3 regions of the Listeria aquatica genome follow, and region 2 is predicted to be linked to each of the others. Evidence: predicted binding sites of a transcription regulator. Region 2 holds the regulator's gene; each other region holds the start of a gene.

The links. Region 2 encodes LexA, which represses DNA repair genes until DNA is damaged. Its sites were predicted from a motif close to CGAACATATGTTCG; they were not measured.
Region 1: uvrB (excinuclease ABC subunit UvrB) is a predicted target of LexA. The motif match lies at 1,340-1,353, and genes of this name have one in related genera.
Region 3: addB (helicase-exonuclease AddAB subunit AddB) is a predicted target of LexA. The motif match lies at 2,523-2,536, and genes of this name have one in related genera.

What each region holds. Positions count from the first base shown of each region.
Region 1 covers NZ_JAARRM010000003.1:100,967-109,229, reverse strand. Annotated here, with positions in the region: gene HB912_RS09180 (hypothetical protein) at 1-327, shown strand, start outside; gene HB912_RS09175 (HD domain-containing protein) at 346-999, shown strand; gene HB912_RS09170 (CsbA family protein) at 1,017-1,262, shown strand; gene uvrB (excinuclease ABC subunit UvrB) at 1,449-3,422, shown strand; gene uvrA (excinuclease ABC subunit UvrA) at 3,430-6,294, shown strand; gene HB912_RS09155 (DUF4097 family beta strand repeat-containing protein) at 6,484-7,740, shown strand; gene HB912_RS09150 (PspC domain-containing protein) at 7,816-8,263, shown strand, end outside.
Region 2 covers NZ_JAARRM010000001.1:793,383-801,645, reverse strand. Annotated here, with positions in the region: gene HB912_RS03985 (hypothetical protein) at 69-269, opposite strand; gene HB912_RS03980 (YneF family protein) at 515-757, opposite strand; gene tkt (transketolase) at 887-2,884, opposite strand; gene HB912_RS03970 (DUF896 domain-containing protein) at 3,017-3,244, opposite strand; gene yneA (cell division suppressor protein YneA) at 3,352-3,681, opposite strand; gene lexA (transcriptional repressor LexA) at 3,836-4,450, shown strand; gene glnA (type I glutamate--ammonia ligase) at 4,522-5,856, opposite strand; gene HB912_RS03950 (MerR family transcriptional regulator) at 5,923-6,291, opposite strand; gene HB912_RS03945 (methionine gamma-lyase family protein) at 6,431-7,669, opposite strand; gene hfq (RNA chaperone Hfq) at 7,743-7,973, opposite strand; gene miaA (tRNA (adenosine(37)-N6)-dimethylallyltransferase MiaA) at 8,060-8,263, opposite strand, start outside.
Region 3 covers NZ_JAARRM010000002.1:236,194-244,456, reverse strand. Annotated here, with positions in the region: gene HB912_RS06995 (hypothetical protein) at 1-702, shown strand, start outside; gene HB912_RS06990 (hypothetical protein) at 699-1,148, shown strand; gene HB912_RS06985 (hypothetical protein) at 1,145-1,351, shown strand; gene HB912_RS06980 (Imm59 family immunity protein) at 1,353-1,688, shown strand; gene HB912_RS06975 (competence protein ComK) at 1,662-1,937, opposite strand; gene HB912_RS06970 (IDEAL domain-containing protein) at 2,178-2,414, shown strand; gene addB (helicase-exonuclease AddAB subunit AddB) at 2,548-6,030, shown strand; gene addA (helicase-exonuclease AddAB subunit AddA) at 6,014-8,263, shown strand, end outside.

The DNA of each region.
Region 1 (8,263 bases), on a different contig from region 2:
ATCGCGATCCTCGGTTTGTTGTTTAATCAGTCGCTTGCTCTTGTTTGGATACTTGGAATCTTGCAATTTATTTTGATTCAAGTCACTTGTTTTATTTGGATTTATGCGCCGATTCAGGCAGATCAAGCACGAAAACGCAAACTTTTCAGCTGGGGCGTGCTGCTCACTGCTTTAGTTTTGCTTATTCTTGCACTCGTTGTGCCGGATAACTTTCGCTCTTATTCAGGTTTCATGATTGCGCTTGTTGGCTATGCGGCTGCGGTTGTGATGCGTGAAGTGGAAAATACGAATCCAGCGAACAAAAAGCAGCAAAGTCATAAAAAATAATTAAGAAGGAGTGTTAAGATGGGAATTCATCAATATTTTCAAAGTTTATCGGATCTTGAGAACATTTATCGTTGTCCGGGAAAGTTTAAATATCAGGAGCATTCCGTCGCTGAACATTCTTTCAAAGTGACAAGTATCGCTCAATTTTTTGGAAATGTAGAGGAGAAAGCTGGAAATGAGGTCGATTGGCGGGCGCTTTATGAAAAAGCGCTGAATCACGATTATTCTGAGCTTTTTATTGGCGATATTAAAACGCCTGTAAAATATGCGACAGCAGAGCTTCGGGAAATGCTTTCAGAAGTGGAAGAAAGCATGACACAAAATTTTATTGAGCGGGAAATTCCAAGTGAATTTCAAAATATCTATCGCCATCTACTAAAAGAAGGTAAAGATGAAACGCTTGAAGGCAAAATTTTGGCGATTGCAGATAAAGTGGATTTACTGTATGAGTCCTTTGGTGAGATCCAAAAGGGGAATCCAGAAAATGTCTTTGTTGAAATTTACAGTGAGGCGCTTGCAACGATTTATAAATATCGGGAGATGGCAAGTGTGAAATATTTTCTGGCAGAAATTCTGCCAGATATGCTACATGAAAAAGGCATCCGCAAAACTGAGCTTCCTGAATTAACGAATGATATTACAGCTCAGGCTTTAAAAGACGATTCCAAGTAAAGGAGAGGAGAAACATGATTGATCAAATGCTTTCGGCTATTTTCTTTCCTGGACTTTTGGTCATCATGTTTGCGCGAATTACTTATAATCGCTATATTGCGCTTCTTTTGATGGTCATTTTAATTGCGGCGAGTGTGAAGCTTGGTTACACGGGAACATACTGGTTGATGGTCCTAGACGCGTTATCCATGACGGTGGGATTTGCTGTTGCAACGGTCATGCTGAAACGGCTCAAGGCAAAAGGAAAGCACATGGATAGGTGAAAAATAAGAAAAGTGATAAAATAAAGAGAGAAAAAACGTGATCCGTCGAGATGACGTTTTTTCGTTCTCTTTAAAAGCGAAAATATGTTCGCTTTTTGCTAGGCGAATAGAATACTTTATGGTAAAATGAAAGAATCTTATGTATTGGTAGAAAAAATTTAACGAGCTGGAATGGAGGAAGAGACATTGACTGATAAATTTGAACTCGTTTCAGAATATAAACCGTCTGGTGATCAGCCAAGAGCGATTGAACAACTGGTTGCGGGCCTTAATAAGGGTGTGAAGCACCAAACTTTACTTGGGGCAACGGGAACCGGGAAGACGTTCACGGTGTCTAATGTCATTCAGGAAATTAATAAGCCGACGCTTGTTATGGCTCATAATAAGACGCTAGCGGGACAACTCTATAGTGAATTTAAAGAGTTCTTTCCAGAGAATGCTGTCGAATATTTTGTGAGTTATTATGATTATTATCAACCTGAAGCCTATGTTCCGCAAAGTGACACTTATATAGAAAAAGATGCGAGTATTAATGATGAAATTGATAAATTACGACACTCGGCAACGGCCGCTTTATTTGAACGACGTGATGTCATCATCATCGCTAGTGTGTCTTGCATATATGGTTTAGGGGCACCAGAAGAATATGGGAAATTACTTGTTTCACTAAGGACTGGAATGGAACTTGGGCGGGATGAGTTACTTCGTCGTTTAGTGGCTATTCAGTACGACCGAAATGATATTGATTTTCAGCGTGGTCGTTTTCGCGTACGTGGCGACGTTGTTGAAATTTTTCCAGCTTCTCGAGATGAACACTGTATTCGGGTCGAGTTTTTTGGTGATGAAATTGAACGAATTCGCGAAGTAGATGCGTTAACGGGCGAAATTATTGGTGACCGGGAACATGTTTCGATTTTTCCGGCTTCTCACTTTGTGACGAGCCCAGATATTATGAAAATTGCCATTCAAAACATTAAACTTGAGCTAGCTGAACGTTTAAAAGAGTTGCGCAGTCAAGATAAGCTATTAGAAGCGCAACGCCTTGAACAACGAACGAATTATGATATTGAAATGATGGAAGAAATGGGGTACTGCTCGGGGATTGAAAACTATTCAAGACACCTAGCGCTTCGAGAACCAGGTTCGACGCCTTATACGTTGCTTGATTATTTCCCAGATGACTTCCAAATTGTGATTGATGAGTCACACGTTACAATGCCTCAAATTCGGGGGATGTATAACGGGGACCAAGCGCGAAAACAAATGCTTGTAGATCACGGGTTTAGACTTCCATCAGCGCTTGACAACCGGCCGCTACGACTAGAAGAATTTGAAAAACATGTCAATCAAATTGTTTACATTTCCGCAACGCCAGGTCCTTATGAACTAGAGCACAATCCGGATGTAGTGGAGCAAATTATTCGTCCAACAGGGCTGCTTGATCCAATTATTGAAGTTCGTCCAATTGAAGGACAAATTGATGATTTGATTGACGAAATTAATGATCGGACTGGAAAAGATGAACGGGTTCTGGTTACGACTTTAACGAAAAAAATGGCGGAAGATTTAACGGATTATTTGAAAGAAGCTGGTATCAAAGTCCAGTATCTGCACTCTGAGATTAAAACTCTTGAACGGATTGAAATTATTCGGGATTTGCGGCTAGGGGTGTTCGATGTGTTAGTCGGCATCAACTTATTGCGTGAAGGGATCGATTTACCGGAAGTATCATTAGTTGCGATTCTAGATGCCGATAAAGAAGGATTTCTTCGTTCAGAGCGCTCGCTTATTCAAACGATGGGGCGTGCGGCACGGAATGAACACGGAAAGGTTATCATGTATGCGGATAATATGACAGATTCCATGAAGAAATCCATTGATGAAACGGAACGTCGTCGTAAAATCCAAGAGGAATATAATGAAAAACACGGTATTGTGCCGAAAACAATTCGGAAAGAAATTCGTGGCGTGATTTCTGCGACAACAGCTTCTGAAGAGGAAAACGAGAAATTGCAAGACTTGAGTAAGCTAACGAAACAAGAACGTGGTCAATTAATTGAAGATATGGAACATGAAATGAAAGCTGCGGCGAAAGCACTTGACTTTGAGCGGGCGGCTGAACTTCGTGATGCACTTTTAGAACTTAAAGCGGAAGGATGAGTCAGATTTGAAAAAAGATAAGATCGTAATCCAAGGAGCAAGAGCGCATAACTTGAAAAACGTTGATGTGGAAATCCCACGCGATAAGCTAGTTGTCATGACTGGCTTATCTGGTTCCGGGAAGTCTTCGCTTGCTTTTGATACGATTTATGCCGAAGGACAAAGGCGTTACGTGGAATCCTTGTCCGCATATGCTAGGCAGTTCCTTGGTCAAATGGATAAACCTGATGTGGACTTAATTGAAGGTTTAAGTCCAGCTATTTCGATTGACCAAAAAACGACAAGTCGAAATCCACGTTCCACGGTCGGAACGGTAACAGAAATTCACGATTATTTGCGCTTGCTTTATGCTCGCGTTGGTCATCCTATTTGTCCCAATCATGGAATTGAAATTACTTCGCAGACGATCGAACAGATGGTAGATCGTGTTTTTGAATATCCTGAAAAAACTCGGATTCAAATTATGGCTCCGATTGTTTCTGGAAAAAAAGGCACGCACAAGAAAACGTTTGAGGAAATTAAAAAGCAAGGTTACGTGCGGATTCGTGTTGATGGTGAAGTATATGATGTTAATGATGAGATTGAACTTGAAAAAAATAAGAAACATTCTATTGAAATTATTATTGACCGAATTGTCATCAAGGAGGGTGTACATTCACGTCTATACGATTCACTTGAATCGGCACTTAAGCTCGCAGATGGCTATGCGATTGTAGATGTGATTGGTGAAAAAGAACTCCTATTTAGTGAACACTATGCATGTCCATATTGTGGCTTTACTGTTGGAGAATTAGAACCGCGGATGTTTTCTTTTAATAGTCCGTTTGGAGCTTGTCCAACTTGTGATGGTCTTGGAACAAAGCTTGAAGTGGATGTAGAAACAGTTATTCCGGATCCATCACTTTCACTAAATGAAGGTGCCATTGTACCTTGGAAACCGATTAGTTCACAGTATTATCCACAAATGCTTGCTTCTGCTTGTGAAGAGTTTGGGATCGACTTGGATACACCATTTGAAAAACTTCCGAAGGAACATCAAAATATTGTTTTAAGGGGTTCTGGTGAAAAAGAATTTTTCTTCAAATATAAAAATGATTTCGGGATGACACGAGAAACTTGGATCCCATTTGAAGGTGTTCTACCAAATATTGAGCGGCGTTACCGGGAAACAAATTCGGACTTTACGCGAGATCAAATGGCACAATATATGACTAATTTGCCTTGTCCAACTTGTCATGGCTATCGTTTGAAAGAAGAAGCGCTCGCTGTGAAAGTTGACGGAAAGCATCTCGGTGAAGTGAGCGATTACTCGATTACGGAAGGCTTTGATTTCTTTGAAGGCCTTGATTTATCGGAAAAGGAATCACAAATTGCTGCTCCTATTTTGAAAGAAGTTCGAAATCGATTAGGTTTTCTCAAAAATGTTGGATTGAATTATTTAACGCTGAGCCGGGCAGCTGGAACGCTTTCTGGCGGTGAGGCACAGCGGATTCGACTGGCGACGCAAATTGGCTCAAAACTAACCGGTGTGCTTTATATTTTGGATGAGCCTTCGATTGGCTTGCATCAGCGAGATAATGACCGACTTGTAAATACTCTTCAGGGAATGCGAGATATTGGAAATACGCTTATTGTTGTTGAGCATGATGAGGACACTATGATGGCAGCGGACTATTTGATTGACATTGGTCCTGGAGCTGGAGAACATGGCGGGGAAATTGTTGCAGCAGGAAGTCCAGAAGAAGTTGCGAATAACGCCGATTCAATCACGGGTGCTTATCTGTCTGGTAAGAAGTTTATTCCGGTTCCAACGAAGCGTCGTAAAGGAAATGGAAATAAGCTTGAAATTATCGGAGCGAAGGCAAACAATTTAAAAAATGTATCGGCGGATATTCCGCTTGGAACTTTCACGTGTGTTACAGGTGTTTCAGGTTCAGGGAAGAGCTCGCTTGTGAATGAAGTCCTTCGGAAGGCACTTTCACGAAAGTTAAACCGGGCCAATGCTAAGCCGGGTCCACACAAGGAAATTAAGGGGATTCAGCACCTTGAAAAAATCATCGATATTGATCAGTCGCCAATTGGACGGACACCAAGGTCAAATCCGGCAACGTATACTGGGGCTTTTGATGATATTCGGGATTTGTTTGCTGCAACAAATGAAGCAAAAGTTCGCGGATATCAAAAGGGGCGGTTTAGCTTCAATGTAAAAGGTGGACGGTGTGAAGCTTGTAAAGGTGACGGCATTATCAAAATTGAGATGCACTTTTTGCCGGATGTCTATGTTCCTTGTGAAGTTTGCGGTGGGAAACGCTATAATAGTGAAACACTCGATATTCATTATAAAGGAAAGAATATTGCGGAAGTGCTTGATATGACAGTTGAAGAAGGACTGGACTTCTTCCAAAACCAACCGAAGATTGCTCGGAAATTGCAAACTATTGTGGATGTGGGTCTTGGATATATTCGTCTCGGTCAGCCAGCTACAACGCTTTCTGGTGGAGAAGCGCAACGTGTGAAGCTGGCTTCGGAACTGCACAAACGTAGTAACGGGAAGTCGTTCTACATTTTGGATGAGCCAACAACGGGATTACATGTTGATGATATCGGGCGGTTGCTGGATGTTTTGCAACGGCTTGTTGAAAATGGAGATACGGTGCTTGTGATTGAACATAATTTGGATGTGATCAAGCAGGCGGATTATTTAATTGATCTTGGTCCAGAAGGTGGCGATGGTGGTGGACAAATTGTCGCTAAGGGGACACCTGAGAAGGTCGCATCATCGAAAAAATCGTATACAGGACATTATTTGAAACCGATTCTGGAACGCGATAAGAAACGTATGAAGGAAAAGGTTGCAGAAAAGCAAAAATAAATTGATAAGCTTGATCTGGAGGAAAGTCGCCAGATCAGGCTTTTTCTTTTCCCCAAAAGTCTAAAGAAAGAATCGTTCTTAGGTTGTATGACAGATTTTCTGTGATGCGTCATAATAGAACTATAATAAATGAGACACTAAATCAACTGGAATTTTTGAATAAATGATGAATTTTTGGAGGGGAAAAGCATGGAAAATGAACGTAAACGTATTTTGGAACTCGTGAAGCAAGGCGTGATCTCAACTGAGGAAGCTTTAATGTTGCTTGAAAATATTTCGAAAAAAGAAGGAAAGAGTGCAGCTTCTGAAAATATGCGTCAAGCTGATCGCTCGGAAGCCCGTCAAGAAGAAGTAGAGCAAGAAGAAACGGGCTATGATTATTCACAAGGCTGGAACACTAAAGATAATCCGTATCGTGGTGGAGAAGCCAAAAAAACGCGGCCTCGTCCTGAAAGCGGCTCAAATAAAGAAGAAAAGGCAAAACTAGAAAGAGAAAAACAAGCGAAGCGAGAAGAAACGCTTAAAAATGTGATGAGTGATCTTTCGCAAGCTGGTGAAAAAATTGGTTCTTTCTTAGGAAGTGCGATTAATCAAGTGAAGGATATGCCGTTTCCGTTTTTGACCTCAACGAAGCTAGAACGTGAATTTGTTTATCATGACACGACACTTTCTATTTTAGAGTTTGATGTGGCACTCGGAAACATTGAATTTAAGCCTTCGGAAAATGAAGATATTCGCGTGAAAGCCGCAATTAAGCTCTTTAAGGAATATCCAGAAGAAGAAGCGATGAAAATTTTCTTTGATCGGACAACGCTTCGGGTTGATGAGGAAACACTTCGATTCGAATCTAAATCTAAACAAATTGTGACAAACTTAACGGTCTATTTACCACGTCGTGAATATGATTATGTTTCGATCAAAATTTTAAATGGGAACTTCCATATCGATGAGCTCGTTGGTCGTGATTTATTTGCCAAAACAACAAACGGAAATATCAGTGTCGGTACGCTTCAAGCAACACTTGCCGAAGTTGAATCGATCAATGGTAATGTTCGTGTTCAAAATGGGAAGGTGCGAGATGTTTCACTGAAAACGTTAAATGGAAATGTTGCTGTAAAAGGTGAATTTTACTCAAGCAATTTAACGACTAAAAACGGTAATGTTCGTTATCAATTAGAAAATCCAAATGCGGTTTATCTTAAGGCAAAAGCTGGCGCTGGGAACATTGAAGTCATTGTACCGAAGGAATCAGGTTTGGATGGACGCGTTCATACTAATCTAGGTAAGATACTGCTTGATGTGAAGGATGCGGAAGTTTTGGATTCGAAAACGGAATCAGTGAATAAAATGATGGTATTTACTAAAGTTTCAAGCACGGACTCGGAAGCGCTAAAAGTTGAAGCAGAAGCAACGACGGGTAATGTGAAAATTAGAGACTTTAAATAAATTAAATTGGTGGGAAGCAGTTCTCCTGTTTCCTGCATGATTGGTTAAGATTTAGAAAGAAAGGAAGCAGAAGCTATGGAGAAAAAGTTGAGAAGGTCAAGAGTAGATCGTAAGGTGGGCGGTGTTTTCGGCGGTATTGCGGAGTACTCAGGAATTGATGCGACAATTTTGCGGCTCGTCTTTATTGCTTTTGCGATTTTTACAATGAAGACCGGAATTGCGATTATTGCTTACATTATTGCTTTGTTTGTGATTCCTTCAAGTAAAATGAACAATGATGAGGTAAGAGCGGAGTTCAGACGCAGACAAGATGAAAAGCGTCGCTATGTGAGTGAAAGACGTGAGCAGCGTTTTGACCGGATAGATGAAAGAGTTGCAAGGAAACAAGCTCATGTGGAGCGTCGCATGAGGCATATAGATAAAGTGCGCTCTTTGCATACACCTGAACCGGCCATTCACCGCGGCGAAGCAAGACCCCGCCCGACTCGAGAATTTACGTTTGATGCGACTACATTTAAGGCAT
Region 2 (8,263 bases):
TTTTTCAAGTTTGATCATAAAATTTTATGTATTAAAATACTATTAGGGATTTACCTACGATTTTAAAACTAGATATATAAATTTTGCTCCAATATGTTATGAATAAGCATTAAAAATGTTATTAGACTTGCTAAAAATATAAAACAACTGCCCGTAATCATTATAAAAACATATTTTGAACGTATTCCAAAATAAAAAATAGCGTTTCCAAAAAGAAGCAAAATTATAGTCGCACAACCGACAATTTCATACCAACCAAAGTCATCCACATTTTTTCCTCCTCTCATCTTCTTCATTTTAGCCGCTGAAAATTAAGAATTCACAAAGAGACCCACAAACTAAGTCTAAAATTTCTTAATAGAACATAAAAACACCGTTATTTATCGTAGTCAAGCTACAATAAATAACGGTGTCATAGATTCATACTCAAATAAACTATCAAGAGAGGTTCAATGGAAAAATAAATACTGCCAGCCCATAAAGTGCTAGACCTCAAACTCCCTATACGCTTCGCTTATTTTTTCTTTTTCTTGCTGCTTATTTCCTTTTCAGATTGTTTGTTCATCGCATTCATCATTTGATTGATTTTCTTTTGAGACGGTTTTTGTCCCATTTGCGCCATCATCATTTGAAGCATTTGCTCATTGACAGGCGGATTATTTTTCAAATAGTTCATCATGTAGCGTCTTGCAATGAAGAAGCCACCAGCCAGTCCAGCAAGCAAGCACACAAGACCGACAAGAATGTAAATCCACATAGTTTCTTTCTCCTCCTTGAACGAATATACCTATTCTATTGTACTTGATTTAACTTGAACAAACAACTCTTTTTTTACAAACAAAAAAGCAGAAGTTAAGTCGTACAAACCTAACCTCTACTTTTCCAATTAAAGAGTTTCTACTAATTTTACTACGTTTTCTACTGTAAAACCATACTCTTCGATAATAGTTTCACCTGGAGCAGAAGCACCGAAACGATCAATTCCAAGTACTTTTCCGTCTAAACCAACATAACGTTCCCAACCGAAGCTTGCGCCCATTTCAATGGCCAAGCGTTTACGGACTCCATTTGGAAGGACGCTTTCTTTGTATTCAGCGGATTGTGCTTCAAACAAATCAAATGATGGTACAGAAACGACAGAAACATCCATACCCTTATTAGCCAAAGCAACTTGAGCTTCTGTTGCAAGGTGGACTTCTGAACCACTTGCAAGCAAGATGGCATCTGGCGTTTCTTTCTTCGATTTCGAAATCACATAAGCGCCTTTTCTGACGCCTTCGTCTGCTAGTTTATCGCTATCTTTAAGAACAGGTAAGCCTTGTCTTGAAAGAACAAGTGCATGCGGTTTATTATTCGACTCAATCGCTACTTTCCAGGCCGCATTGACTTCATTTCCATCAGCTGGACGAAGTACGGATAAACCAGGCATAGCACGCAAGGACGCAAGCTGTTCAACAGGCTCATGCGTTGGTCCATCTTCCCCAACAGCCACACTGTCATGCGTAAGTACATACGTGACCGGTAACTTTTGAATCGAGGCTAACCGAATAGAAGCACGTAAGTAGTCCGAGAACACGAAGAATGTCCCACCATAAACTTTTAAGCCTTGATGCAAAGCCATTCCATTAAGCATTGTCCCCATAGCAAATTCGCGAACCCCAAACCAAATATTGCGATTTTCTGGGTGTTCTTTCGTAAATTCTCCGTCCGACTTAATCATTGTATTATTCGAACCTGCTAAATCGGCAGAGCCACCAAACAGATATGGAATTTTTTCAGCAAGCGCATTGATTGCTTCCCCGCTAGAAGCACGACTAGCAAGAGCTTTATCGCCTTCATGGTAAGTTGTAAATAAAGAAGCAAAGTCCGCTGGTAGTTCCCCGTCAATACTTTGTTCCAGTTGTTTAGCAAGTTCTGGGTAAGCTTGTTTATAAGAAACGAATAAATCGCTCCATTCCTTTTCTGCTTTTGCCCCGCGACGAGCAATCGTTTTGCCAAACCGTTCATACACTTCATCCGGAACATAAAATGTTTCTTTATAGTCCCATCCATAAGCCTTCTTCGCAATTTCAGTTCCTTCTTCACCAAGTGGGGCACCGTGAACTTTATTTGTTCCGGCATTTGGAGCTCCGAAACCAATCACTGTTTTCACTTCAATCAAAGTAGGTTGCGAGGTATTTTCTTTCGCCTTTTCAATCGCAGCAAGAATTTCATCCGTATTATTTCCATCTTTAACAAGAAGATGTTCCCAACCATAGCTTTCATAACGAGCCTTAACATTTTCAGAGAATGAACGATCCAAATCACCATCCAGTGAAATGTTGTTGGAATCATAAAGCACAATTAAGCGACCTAATTTTTGATGCCCAGCGAAACTAGAAGCTTCCGAAGAAACGCCTTCCATTAAGTCACCATCACCGCATAAAGCAAATGTATAATGGTCAACAATATCAAAGTTTTCTTTATTATATAGTCCAGCAAGGTGACGTTCTGCCATCGCCATTCCAACTGCCATCCCGATTCCTTGTCCAAGCGGTCCAGTTGTCGCATCAACACCATCTGTATGACCAAATTCTGGATGCCCAGGGGTTTTGCTTCCCCACTGGCGGAAATTCTTCAAGTCTTCTAAACTAACTTTGTAACCGCTTAAATGAAGCAAGCTATATAATAGCATTGATCCGTGTCCTGCAGAAAGTACAAAACGATCACGATCAAACCAATGCGAATTCGCTGGATTAGCTTTCAAAACACGTGAAAATAGTGTGTATGCCATTGGTGCCGCTCCCATCGGTAAACCAGGGTGACCTGAGTTGGCTTTTTGAATCGCATCAATTGACAAAGTACGAACTGTATTAATCGCTAATTGATCTGTTTTATCAAACAATTGAAACATCCTCTCTTGTTTTATTATCAACTCTATCTTATTTTAGTCCTAAACTAGGAATTACTCAACTAAAAACGCGTAAATGATCATTATTTTTGTTCATTTGCGCGTTTTTGCTCATTTGATAAATCGTTATTTCTTTTTGCGTTTTAGCTCCTTTACCTTGTGAGGTGTAATATCATTTCCTTTTGGATCAATGATCTTTGTATTTTCAATCGTTTGACGCATGTGAGATCGAAACGACTTCACATATTCCTCACGAAGCGTTTCTTGCTCGATTTTTTCTTCTGCTGTCAACCCTTCCGTTTTCTTTTTACGCGAAAGTTCATTAATTCGATCGATTTTTGCTTTTTCTAACATAGCCCTCATCCTTTTATTTAAAAATAGCTCCCTATCAAACAAAAAAGAAAGCAGTTCTCACTACTTTCTTCATTATACATGAATGAACAACTCTTGTCTTTTATGGGTTACTCATTTGCAAGTTGAATTGTCGTATCCGTTTTAATTTGCTTTTCTTTTACGGGAATCACAAGACTTTCCCCCGCTTTTATCTCATTAGAATCTAAATTATTGTTTTTTTCTACCCAAGCTACAAAGCTAGCCTTATCCATTTTTGCCTCATCTGCATGTCGTTCTGCTAGCTGCCAAACGGAATCCCCTGACAAAATATCTACTTTCGAATAATTAGACTGATCTGTTGCACTTGTCACAAACAGAAAAACAACCCCCATAACGATTGATACGATAACGAAAATAACAGCAATATAATATTTATCCCAAAATTGTTTAACAGTCATTTTTATCCCTCCGAAAGAATATATGTTCGCTTTTTTATTATTATAGAACGGTTGTTCGGTTTTGTCAATAAAAAAATCGAACCTTTGTTTGCATCTAGCAGAAAGATTTGCTATACTTAATTTAGTTAATATTTATAAATAACGGGGTGAGACCATGAAACTGTCCAAACGACAACAAGACATTTACGAATTTATTAAATCTGAAGTGAAAGAAAAAGGCTATCCACCGTCCGTCCGTGAAATTGGTGAAGCTGTTGGACTTGCTTCAAGTTCAACTGTTCATGGGCACCTTGCGAGGCTTGAAACAAAAGGTTTGATTCGACGTGACCCAACAAAGCCACGTGCCATTGAAATCCTTTCAATGGAAGATGAAATCCCTGCTCCTGCTGTTATTAATATTCCATTAATTGGTAAAGTAACTGCTGGGATGCCTATTACTGCCGTTGAAAACGTTGAAGATTATTTTCCACTTCCCGAAAGCATGGCTTCCGGTGAAAAAGATATCTTTATGTTGGAAATAGATGGTGAGAGCATGATCAATGCTGGCATTCTTGATGGGGACCGAGTTATTGTTAGAAAACAGAGCAATGCAACAAATGGTGAGATTGTTGTGGCAATGACTGATGAAAACGAAGCCACTTGTAAACGCTTCTTCAAGGAACAAAATCATTTTCGCTTGCAACCAGAAAATGATAGCCTTGAACCCATTATTTTAGACAACGTAACCATTCTTGGAAAAGTTATTGGTTTATTCCGTGATATACGATAAAAAAACGCTCCTAAAAGGGGCGTTTTTTTATCTTTAGAAAAGCAGCCGATTTAAAAAATCGGCTGCTTTTTTTAATAAATTTCTAAGTATTGATCTCTTTCCCAAGGATGAACAGCCGTGCGGAACATATCACATTCAATTTCTTTTGCTTCAATGAAATGTTCATAAATGTGTTCTCCTAATCCTTCACGAATGGCTTCATCTTTTGAAAGTTCTTTCATTGCATGAGAAAGGCTTTCAGGAAGATCATAAATTCCCGCTTCATGGCGCTCTTCTTCATCCATCCCGTAAATGTTGCGATCAACTGGTGTTGGAGGTGTTAAATTATTTTTCACACCCTCAAGTCCGGCTTTAAGAAGCACAGCCATTGCTAGATACGGATTAGCCGATGGATCAACACTTCGAAGTTCTAGTCGTGTACTTAATCCGCGAGAACTAGGAACTCGAATAAGCGGGCTACGGTTTTTACCGCTCCAAGCAATATAGCACGGTGCTTCATATCCTGGAACAAGACGTTTGTATGAATTGATCGTTGGATTTGTAATCGCTGTGTAACCTTTTGCGTGTTTAATCATTCCTGCTAAAAATTGATAAGCTGTTTCGCTTAATTGTAGTTCGCCATCTTTATCATAAAAAGCATTTTCTTTACCTTTGAAAAGCGACATATTAAAGTGCATCCCTGACCCGTTCACTCCAAATAGAGGTTTTGGCATAAAGGTCGCGTGCAAGCCATGTTTTCTCGCAATCGTTTTGACAACGAGTTTAAACGTTTGAATGTTATCACAAGCGGTAATCGCATCTTCATATTTAAAGTCAATTTCGTGCTGACCGGGAGCAACTTCATGGTGGGAAGCTTCGATTTCAAAGCCCATTTCCTCTAATTCAAGAACGATATCTCGACGGCAGTTTTCACCAAGGTCCGTTGGAGCTAAATCAAAATAACCACCTGAGTCATTTAGTTCAAGTGTTGGTTTTCTGTTTTCGTCTAGTTTGAACAAGAAAAACTCTGGTTCTGGTCCTAAATTAAAATCAGTAAAACCTAACTCATGCATTTCTTCAAGCACACGCTTTAAGTTCGCGCGTGGATCTCCATCAAATGGTGTCATATCTGGGTTATAAATATCGCAAATCATACGAGCAACTTTGCCTTTTTCAGCTGTCCAAGGGAATACAACCCACGTATCTAAATCTGGAAATAGGTACATATCAGATTCTTCGATGCGCACAAATCCTTCAATTGATGAACCATCAAACATCATTTTGTTATCTAAGGCCTTCTCTAATTGACTAACAGGGATTTCCACATTTTTGATTATTCCAAGAATGTCCGTGAATTGAAGACGAATAAATTTTACATTTTGCTCATCTGCGAAGCGAAAAATATCTTCTTTTGTATAATTTGCCATACTAAATCCTCCCGAATCATTTTTTATATTAACTTTTTAAAAAGTAAATACCAAATTTCAACTCTATTAAAGTTTTGGATACTGGTTCTTTTGAATATCCGTTCCCTTAACAAAGCGACCAGCTTGTTGCATTTCTTTTCGCAAAATTTTGCGAACATCTTCATCTGTAAGCGGAGTCTTTGCAACTTGTTCTTGCATTTTGTACATTTTCTTGATGCCCGCGATATTTAAGCCATCATTTAAGTAGTCCTTGATTTCAAGCAATGTATCAATATCCTGTAAAGAATAATGGCGATGATTTCCTTCATTCCTTGCTGGATGTATTAGACCCTGATCCTCATAATATCGAATCTGCCGGGCAGTTAAGTTTGTCAGTTTCATCACCGGACCGATTGGAAAAAGCGGCATAGATCTACGAATTTCCTTTTCACCCATAGCCATCATTCCCTCCATCTTTTTTAGGATAGTTGCATTATATAAGATGTCATTTCTTTTGTCAAATTTATGTAAGATTATCTAACATGGTTGTTTTATAAAAAAATACGAGCAAATACTGCTCGTATTGTATCTAAAGTTATTTACACGAAAAAAGCTCATTGACAGCTTCAGAAACAGCAATTTTCACATGCTCATAAGTCAGCCCACCTTGGACATAAAGCTCATAAGGCGGACGAACGGGTCCATCTGCCGTTAGTTCAAGACTCGCTCCTTGAATAAAGGTTCCTGCTGCCATGATTACGTCATTTTCATAGCCAGGCATATAAGCACCAACTGGTAGCACATGGGCATTTACCGGCGAAAATTTTTGAATTTCTTGTGCAAATGTCACCATTTGAGACTCATCATGAAAAGAAACACTTTGAATCAAATCTGTCCGTTTTACATTCCATTTTGGTTTTGTTTCAATCCCACAAAGTTCAAGAAGAGCTGCAGTAAAACGGGCCCCTTTAACAGCCTGCGCAACTACATGAGGCGCTAAGAAGAAACCTTGATACATTTCAAGCAGACTGTAAAGCGATGCCCCAGCTTCAAGACCAATTCCTGGGGTAGTTAACCGGTATCCACAGAGTTCAATAAGGTCTTGGCGTCCGGCTAAGTAACCGCCAATTTTCGCAAGACCACCCCCTGGATTTTTAATCAGAGAGCCTGCAATTAAATCAGCTCCCACATCCGTCGGCTCAAGTCGCTCAACAAACTCACCGTAACAATTATCAACAAAAACAATAACGTCTGGATAAAGCGATTTAACAAAGCGGATCATTTCTTCAATTTCGGCGATCGAAAAAGAATCCCGTTCTGCATATCCTTTTGACCGCTGAATTCCCACCATTTTTGTTTTCTCTGACAGTTTCTGCTCAACCTTTTGCCAGTCCACTTGATTGTGAGAAAGCGGAATGGCTTCGTAATGGATTTGAAAGTCTCGAAGCGAACCATTCCCCGCTTCACCACGAACACCGACGATTTCTTCTAATGTATCATAAGGATCCCCCGTTATATAAATCAATTCATCACCGGGGCGAAGCACTCCAAAAAGCGCTGTGCTAATCGCATGAGTCCCTGAGATTAACTGTGGCCGCACAATGGCTGCTTCGGTGTGAAAAACAGAACGATAAACACGTTCGAGCGTGTCGCGTCCCTCATCATCATAGCCATAGCCTGTTGATGGATTGAAATGAAAGTCACTTACTTTATTTTCTCGAAAAGCTGCAAGAACTTTTGCTTGGTTTTCCTCAGCAATTTGGTCGGTTTCACTATTCCATTCTTGAATCATTTCTTCAGCTTGTTGCTTTAACTTGCTTACTTTTTCGTCCATTCGCTTTCCTTTCTTACTTCTTTATTTTGTTCAACACAAAAAAGGCAGGAAAACCTGCCTTCTAAGTTTTATTTTAGTCTTCTTGGTTAAGCGCTACATTTTTTTGTGGCGAGAATGTTGAAATCGCATGCTTAAAAACAAGTTGCTGCTTTCCTTCAACATCAAGAAGAACCGTAAAATTATCAAAACTTACGACACGTCCACGTAGTTGAAAGCCATTAGTTAAAAATACTGTGGCTAAAATTTTCTCCTTACGAAGTTGATTTAAATATTGATCTTGTAAAGCTTGTCCACCTTTGCTCATGTTTCTCTCTCCTATCTCTCTTTAAAATCAATCACACAAAAAGGATTGCCAGAAGACCTCTGTCTCTGTTTCTAAAATTTATACCCTCATTTATCAGAATCAAACGGATTTGCCTTTAAAAATTGACTGATACAAGCATTTGCTTTTTCTTCAGTCAATTCCTCCAGTGCTTTAATCCAGTGAATCTTCATTCGATTCCTAAACCAAGTCATCTGTCTTTTGGCAAAATGACGCGAATTCCTTTTTATTAGCCAAACAGCTTCTTCTTCTGTTAACAAACCATCGAAATG
Region 3 (8,263 bases), on a different contig from region 2:
CTGAATTTGAATGGCGGAGGACGTCAAACAGATGATATAGTAAATGAAAGTGGTAAAGCTTTTAAAGCACAACCAAAGCATTATCAGGTTCCTGATGAAATTCAAAGAGTTCTTAAGAAACATGAATTAACTGTTGAGGAGTTTAATAAAATTAATGTAAAACGAGAAAAAACTCAGCAAGAGATAAATTTGCTAAAAGATATTCGCAAAGAAATACCTATTCCAACTAAAATAAGTGATATGCGGAAGGTCATTCCATTGGAATACGTTGATGGAATAATAAAGAACCCAGATTATTCAAATGTCGGTGGTTTTGTAACAGAGAAAAGATATGTAAAAGATATATCTAAAGTAAATGACGTTATTGATTCAAGTCGATTAGATTATGCAGGTAGTTTATTTAAAAAGGATGGGAATTACGCGTATATTGATTTTACTACTGATGATATTAAGGAGCTAACTACTCCTTATAGTCCAGACTTTGGAGGAACCAAGACAAGTGAATGGCCTTTTGCTGGCTCAGGATTTACTGCTAGTGAAAATGGCACTGTGGTGCCAGAATGGGAAGTATCAAGTGGTAAAGGGATGGCTCCAAATATTGGTTCAACTATTCATGAAGTTATCGATGGAAAAGATGTAACAGTGGCTATTTATGATTATGATCCAGTAAATAATATTCAAGGGTGGGTGAGTTTAAAATGAGTAATAGACTAAAAAATACAGGTAAGTATGTAACGTTTGTACCAACAAATAAAGAATATCCGCTTATTGGAACAAGCAAGGGTCTTGCGATCTTTGAAAATGATAAAAAATATCTTGAATATGGCTTTGAGTCTACTCAAAATTTTAAGGGACAGGATTACTATCAACTGGTGATTGACACAACTGATAAATTAGACTTATTTACGAATGCTTATGATTTGCATTACGAGGTTGCTTATTTAGGAGAAAGATATAAAGCAATGTTAAATTCAGATCATACAATTGTTACTTTGTATGTGGAATCTTACGACAAACCTAATATTGCAGGCTTTAGAAACTATAGTCAAGGGGAATGGATAAAGGATGTTGAGGCTTCTGAGGTTGAAATAATCGCGGTTAAAGACCCTATTGATTTATCTAAATATTTACCTACACAAGAAAGATGAATAGGAGAAAAACTCATATTAATAGTATTAAACTTAAGCTTTATCATGTTGAAAAAGGTATATTGATACCTGTTGAAAATATAGCTAATCCGAAGCAAGGGAAAATAGCAGAAGTGTTTGGTGCTGGAGGGGGAACACAAATACAACTAGGGACTGTAGTCGATTGGTATGAAAAATTAGGTTTGATGAAGGAGTTGAAATAAGTTGAACGAAGAAATTAAAGAATATAAAGAAAGAATGGAAGACACAATAGAGTTGTTAGGCTATAAGGCATTGAGGTATTCACTTTTTGCAGGAGAAAATAACCATCGAGAAGAATATCAGATAAGAATTGAATATATAGATGGCTTTTTTGAAGTTTATGTTACCGGTGAAAGAGCTTCTGTTTCTGGAGTAAATAAATTTGATGAATTTTCTGACGCACGAATGGAGTTTTTAATTAAAGCACAGCTCATGATTTTGCGGAATCGTCGCAGAGTTAGAGATGAAAAACCTACTGATTATTCTTGTCCATTATGGGATAAAGATAAAGTAAAATGACCTTTGAAGCCCTGACAAAGTCGGGGCTTTTTTATAGTTGTTTAGTGTCTCGTGGATTCTTCTACCGTCATAATTGGCACCAAAATATTTACAACTAGTTTTAATTAATTCAAAGGGGGTAAACTTTGATATAGAGTGAGAACCAAGTTCCATTACCTCTGAGTAAAGCGACCCACCTGCTTTATAGGGCAAAATAATCATCGTATGAGGATTCACCTCGTAAATTTGCTGATCTTGCATTTTCTTCATTTCAAGCATCTCCTTCTAAGATTGTCTTTAATATTTATGAAAAGAAGTTTGGAATAAGAAACTTCTAGCCATCTGTTTATGTCAGCTAGTTATTTGTTGGCTATTATAGCATACAAGTTTTCTGGCGTCAGTAGAATTTAGAAAAGTTGAATTTTTGAAGCTTTTGATGATTTTTGAAGCCGATTTAAGCATTTTTCAAGCGAACTTGGCCATGAAAATCCCGAAAAGGAGTGATTAGTCGTGGAAATGCGTGATTTTTCAAATTCATTAATGAATCAAGTCGGTCTATTAAAGGGCGAGAAAGAACTGACAAACGTTTTTATTGAATGCTACATGACAATGCTCCTAGAAAAACGGAAAGAAGAACAGCTAAGACTTGAAATAGATCAGGCGCTTGATGACGGAGATGCAGAACGTTTTGGAGAGCTTACTAATAAATTGCTAAAATTAAAGAAGGAAATGCTGGAATTTAAATGAGTTTTATGAAAAACTAAGATAGTGTGGGCTATCTTAGTTTTTTTGCGTCATGAAAATTCAATTTTAGTAACTTTACGGAAGTCAGGAAATCCGTTACAATAATAAATAAAAACATATGTTCGGTGGTGATGAGATGACGCTTCAATTTATACTCGGCAAAGCAGGGTCAGGAAAAACAACCAAGCTTATTCAAGAAATGAAAAAAAATGGAGAACAACATCCGAATGAGCAACAGATTTTAATTGTGCCGGATCAAATGACGTATCAAATGGAACGCTTTCTTTTTAACGAAACAAAAGCTAAAGGTTTTATGAACATCCAAGTTTATAGTTTTAATCGAGTTGCTTGGCGAGTTTTATCTGAAACAGGTGGCCTTGGGAGAACTTTTCTAACAAGAACAGGCACAGAGATGCTGTTGCGCGAAGTTGTGAAAGAAGAAGCAGATAAGTTGCATGTCTTCCATAAATCGGCTAAAAAACGCGGTTTTTATAAAGAATTGACGGAACTGTTTAAGGAATTTAAACAATATGAAGTTGAACAAGAGGCTTTTAAAACGGAAATTGAAAATCCAGCAACGAAAGAAAAAATGTTGGATGTTTCTTTGCTGTTCGAAAAATATCAAGAAAAGCTATACGGGAAATTTTTAGAAAGCGAAGATTATCTCAAGCTTTTAATTGATAAAATGCCTTATAGCTCGTATATTCAAAATGCTTCTATCTACTTAGATGGTTTTGATAGCTTCTCAAAACAAGAACTTTCAGTGGTTGAGGCACTACTTAAACAGGCTAATCAAGTGAAAATCGCCTTATCACTAGATCAGGCTTCACTAAGTGGGGGAAACAACTTATTTAGTATGTTTGATTTTAATTCGGAATCCTACCATACTGTTTCTCAAATTGCCGAAGTGGCAGGTATCGGCATCGAATCGGCCATTTTCCTGACTGGCTTTAAGCGCTCTGCTAAGGAAGGATTGCTTCGTTTAGAAAAAGCGTGGAGTGGAAATACGTTTGAGACATTTGAAGGGCCTCCAGATGGTGTAAGCTTACACCAAGCTAATAATCGCCGTTCTGAGATTGAAGGCGTGGCTCGTGAAGTAGCTAAACTCGTTCGAACAAACGGATATCGCTATTCTGACATGGCTATTTTAATTCGCAATATGGCGGATTATGAAGAAATTGTGCATTCTGTAATGACGCGAGATGCTATTCCTTATTTTTGGGATAAAAAACGTGGCATGGCAAGGCATCCTCTTATCGAATTTATTCGTTCAAGTTTGGAAGCTATTTCGCAAAATTGGCAATACGAACCGCTTTTTCAAGCTGTGCGAACGGAAATGCTTTTTCCGCTCGAAGAAAATCAAGAAGCTCTTCGTTTCAAAGTGGATCAATTTGAGAATTATCTCTTAGAAAACGGAATCTACAATAGGCAGCGTTTTCTTGCCAGTGAAAAATGGCACTATCGTAAAATACGTGGGTTAGCCACAAACGTTGGCGTTCAAACGGATGCAGAGCTCGAGATGGAAGAGCGTATCAATGAAGTGCGGAATTTGATTACAGAACCATTTCTTTTTTTAGAAGAACAAATAGCGCCTAAAGCAACAGGAAAATCGTTTGCAGCAGGTCTGTTTGCTTATTTGGAGTATGTACAGGCAGCTGAACGGATGGAGCTTTGGCGTGCACGAGCTGAAAGAGAAGGGTTTATTGAACTTGCGCGTGAACATGACCAAGCTTGGAAGGCGGTCATTTCTCTTTTGGATGAGTTTGTAGAAGTGCTTGGCGAAGAAGAACTAACACGTGAGGATTTCTTAGAAGTGATTCAAACAGGACTGGAAGCTTTGGAATTTTCGCTCCTTCCTCCTGCGCTTGATCAGTTGATAGTGACAGATATGGAACACGCGCGTTTACTGGAAGCAAAAGTTGTATTTGCTGTGGGTCTGAATGATGGTGTTTTACCGCGTCGAGTAAGTGACAAAGGGATTTTATCAGAAGAAGATCGAGCGGTTTTGCAAGAACAAGGAATTTCGCTTAAGCCATCGAATCATCGTGCGCTGCTCCATGAGGAATTTATTGCGTACCGCGTCTTTACTTCTGCAAAAGATGCGCTTTATTTAAGCTATCCGGCAGCGGATGAAGAAGGAAAGTTGCTTGCTCCCTCGAACTATATTCGCAAAATAAAGGCGATTTTTAGTGAGCTTACGGAGGAAGTCTATTTAACGGATCCAAGTCTGCTTTCAGAAGAAGAACAAAAAACGTATATTGAAACGCGAGAAGAAACGCTTGGACTTCTTACATCGGTTCTTGGTATGTATAAACGTGGATATCCGGTTATGCCGCTCTGGTGGCAAGTGTATAATTATTTTGTCACTCAAAATGATAAGGGAGCAAGGCGGATTTTAAGCAGTTTAACTTATCAAAACAATACCGGCGTTCTTGCAGAAGAAACCGCTTCTGGGTTATTCGGCAAAGAAATTCATGCTAGTGTTTCACGGATGGAAAAATTTTTCAGTTGTGAGTTCCAACATTTTGCTCGTTACGGCTTGAGACTCGAAGAACGGGCAACTTATCAACTGGAAGCAGTAGATATGGGAGAAATTTTTCACGGTGCGATGGAATGGATTTCAGCTGAACTTAAAAGGCGCGGGACTGAATGGGGCAATTTAACTGAAGAGGAATGCCTCGCGCTTTCTGAACAAGCAATGGATTATTTAGCGCCAAAATTACAACATGAAATCCTCTTAAGCACAAAGCGAATGGCTTATATTAAATATAAACTTTTCCATATCATTGCGCGTGCGGCAGTGGTTTTGAACGAACAAGCGAAAGTGAGTGCTTTTCGGCCAGTTGGTTTAGAGGTGGATTTTGGCAGGAGCAGTCAAATTCCAGCGATGAAAATTCCACTTAAAGGTGGACACGAGCTGTTGCTACAAGGTCGAATTGACCGTGTAGATGAAGCGGAAAAAGAGGGACGGAGCTTTCTTCGCATTATCGACTATAAATCAAGCGCACATGACTTAAAGCTACCGGAGATTTATTACGGTATTGCACTACAAATGCTCACGTATTTAGATGTGGTGGTAAGCAATGCTGCTGAATTTATTGGAAAACAAGCAGAACCTGCAGGCGTTCTCTATTTTCATATGCACAATAAGCTGATTTCAGCTGATACGCCGCTTGATGAGGCTGAACTCTTAAAAGAAGTGAAGAAAAGCTACAAGATGAAAGGACTTGTATTACGAGACCCCGTCACGATTACGCTCATGGATGAAGAATTAGAAAACGGTGGTTCTTCGCTTATTATTCCAGCAGAAATTAAGAAAGATGGTTCTTTAAGTGCCCGTTCAAAAACTGCAAGTAAAGCAGAATTTGATGAAATGCGTCATTTTGTTCGTCACAAATATCAAGAAGCTGGGAATAAAATTTTAGATGGCGAAGTGGCGATTAATCCTTATAATATGCAAGACCGGACACCATGCCAGTTTTGTCCTTTCCGATCAGTTTGCCAGTTCGATCCAGGCGCGGAAAGCGAAAAATATCGCTATTTGAAAAATGAAGATTCTAAGACGATTCTAGAAAAAATGAAAGAAGAGGGAGGTGAAACGGATGAGACCAATTCCTGAAAAACCAGAAAACGCAACTTGGACGGATGAGCAGTGGCAAGCTATCCATGCGGGTGGAGAAAATATTTTAGTTGCAGCGGCGGCAGGATCTGGGAAAACGGCTGTACTTGTTAACCGAATTATTAGTCGCTTACTTGATGAGACAACTCCTTGTAATGTGGATGAACTTTTAGTGGTTACCTTTACAAATGCAGCGGCGGCTGAAATGAAGCATCGGATTGGGCAAGCTCTTGAGGCGGAACTTGAGAAAAATCCGGATTCGCTTCATTTGAAAAAACAAATTGCACTGCTTAACACGGCCACTATTTCTACGTTGCATGCTTTTTGTTTAGATTTGATTCGAAAATACTATTATCGTACAGAAGTCGATCCTGATTGTCGCTTGATGGATCAAGTGGAAAGCATGCTTTTGCGAGATGAAGTTTTGGATGCGTTTTTAGAGCGTGAGTTTGCCGAAGAAGGGAACGAAGCATTTTTTCATTTAGCAGACACGGTAACAGATGATCGTTCGGATCAAAATTTAGCTGATCTCATTTCGAAACTCTATGATTTCTCAGCAGCAAATCCTGATCCAGCTAAGTGGTTAGATGAGATGGTTTCGTTTTATCAGGGAACAGAAGGCAAGCAAATTAGCGATTTACCTTACTATCCGGTGATTATTGAGACGATTCAAGCGGAAATTGAAAAAGCCAAAGATCAACTAGAACTTGCTAAGCATCTCAGTGAATCCCCAGGAGGTCCAGCAGGCTATTTAGAAACATTTCAAGATGATCTTAGACAAGTGGAAGGCTTACAAGAGATAATGCAACAGGCGACGTTTGATGAGCTAGGAGAAGCTTTTCAAGCGGTCTCTTTTAAACGAATCGCAACGCTTAAAAATAAAGAGGAACTGGATCAAGCGTTAATTGAGCAAGCCAAAAAAGCTCGAGATACGGCTAAAAAGGCCGTTCAAGGCATTGCTGAAAGCTTGTTTAAGCGTAAAGAAAAAGAATATTTGAAAGATCTTGCTAGCATGCAGGGCGATGTGAAAACACTTGCTAAACTTGTAAAACGATTTTCGACTGAATTCTTTATAGCGAAGGAGCAAAAAGGCGTACTGGATTTTAGTGATCTGGAACACTTGGCTTTGGACATTTTACAGGAACAAGATGGGTCAAAATCCATCGTCGCACGCGAACTTACGGAGCGATTTCAAGAAGTGCTAGTCGATGAATATCAAGATACAAACCTTGTGCAAGAAATGATTATTTCGTTAGTGACGATTCCAGATGAAGCTTCTGGCGATTTATTCATGGTTGGTGATGTTAAACAGTCCATTTACCGTTTCAGGCTGGCGGAACCAACGTTGTTTATGGAAAAATATCGACGCTATTCGAAATCAGGCGCAAATGGAGGCATGAAGATCGACTTATCGAAAAATTTTCGCAGTCGAGCAGAGGTTTTAGAGGCCACTAATTTTATTTTTAGACAGATTATGGATCGAAACGTCGGGGAAATTGATTATGATGCGGATGCTGAGCTTTATCTTGGAGCAAACTATGAAGCAGCTGATGGTATGGAAACAGAACTCTTGATTGTGGATCGTGATCAGGAAGAGAAAAGTGAGCAAGTCAGTGCAGCTGATGAAATGAAAAAAGATCAATTAGAAGCGCGCGCTATTGCTTGCCGTGTTGAAGAACTTGTTCAATCGCGTTTTCAAATATTTGATAAAAGTTCAAGACAATTTCGTCCGGTTGAATATCGGGATATCGTCATTTTATCGCGTTCGATGACAAGCGCAACCGATATGGAAGAAGCTATGCGGGAACGGGATATTCCTTTTTATGTAAGCAGTCAAACCGGATATTTTGAAGCGATCGAAGTGGCTATCATGATTTCACTGCTTAAGCTTGTCGATAACCCGTACCAAGATATTCCGCTTGCATCTGTTTTGCGCTCGCCCATTTTTGGACTTACAGAAGAAGAACTTGCTCAAATTCGTTTGCAGAAAAAACAAGGCTACTTCTTTGCGGGGTTACAAGAATATGTGCAAGAAAATGGAGATGCCCTATCAGAAAAACTGAGCGAGTTTTTGACGATGCTGAAAAAATGGCGCGACTTGTCAATTCGTGAAAGCTTGACCGCACTTATCAGCCAAATTTATGAAGATACGCAGTTTTATGAATTCGTTGGTGGGCTGTCGGGTGGCAAAACGCGACAAGCTAATTTACGGGCCCTTTATGAACGAGCTGGG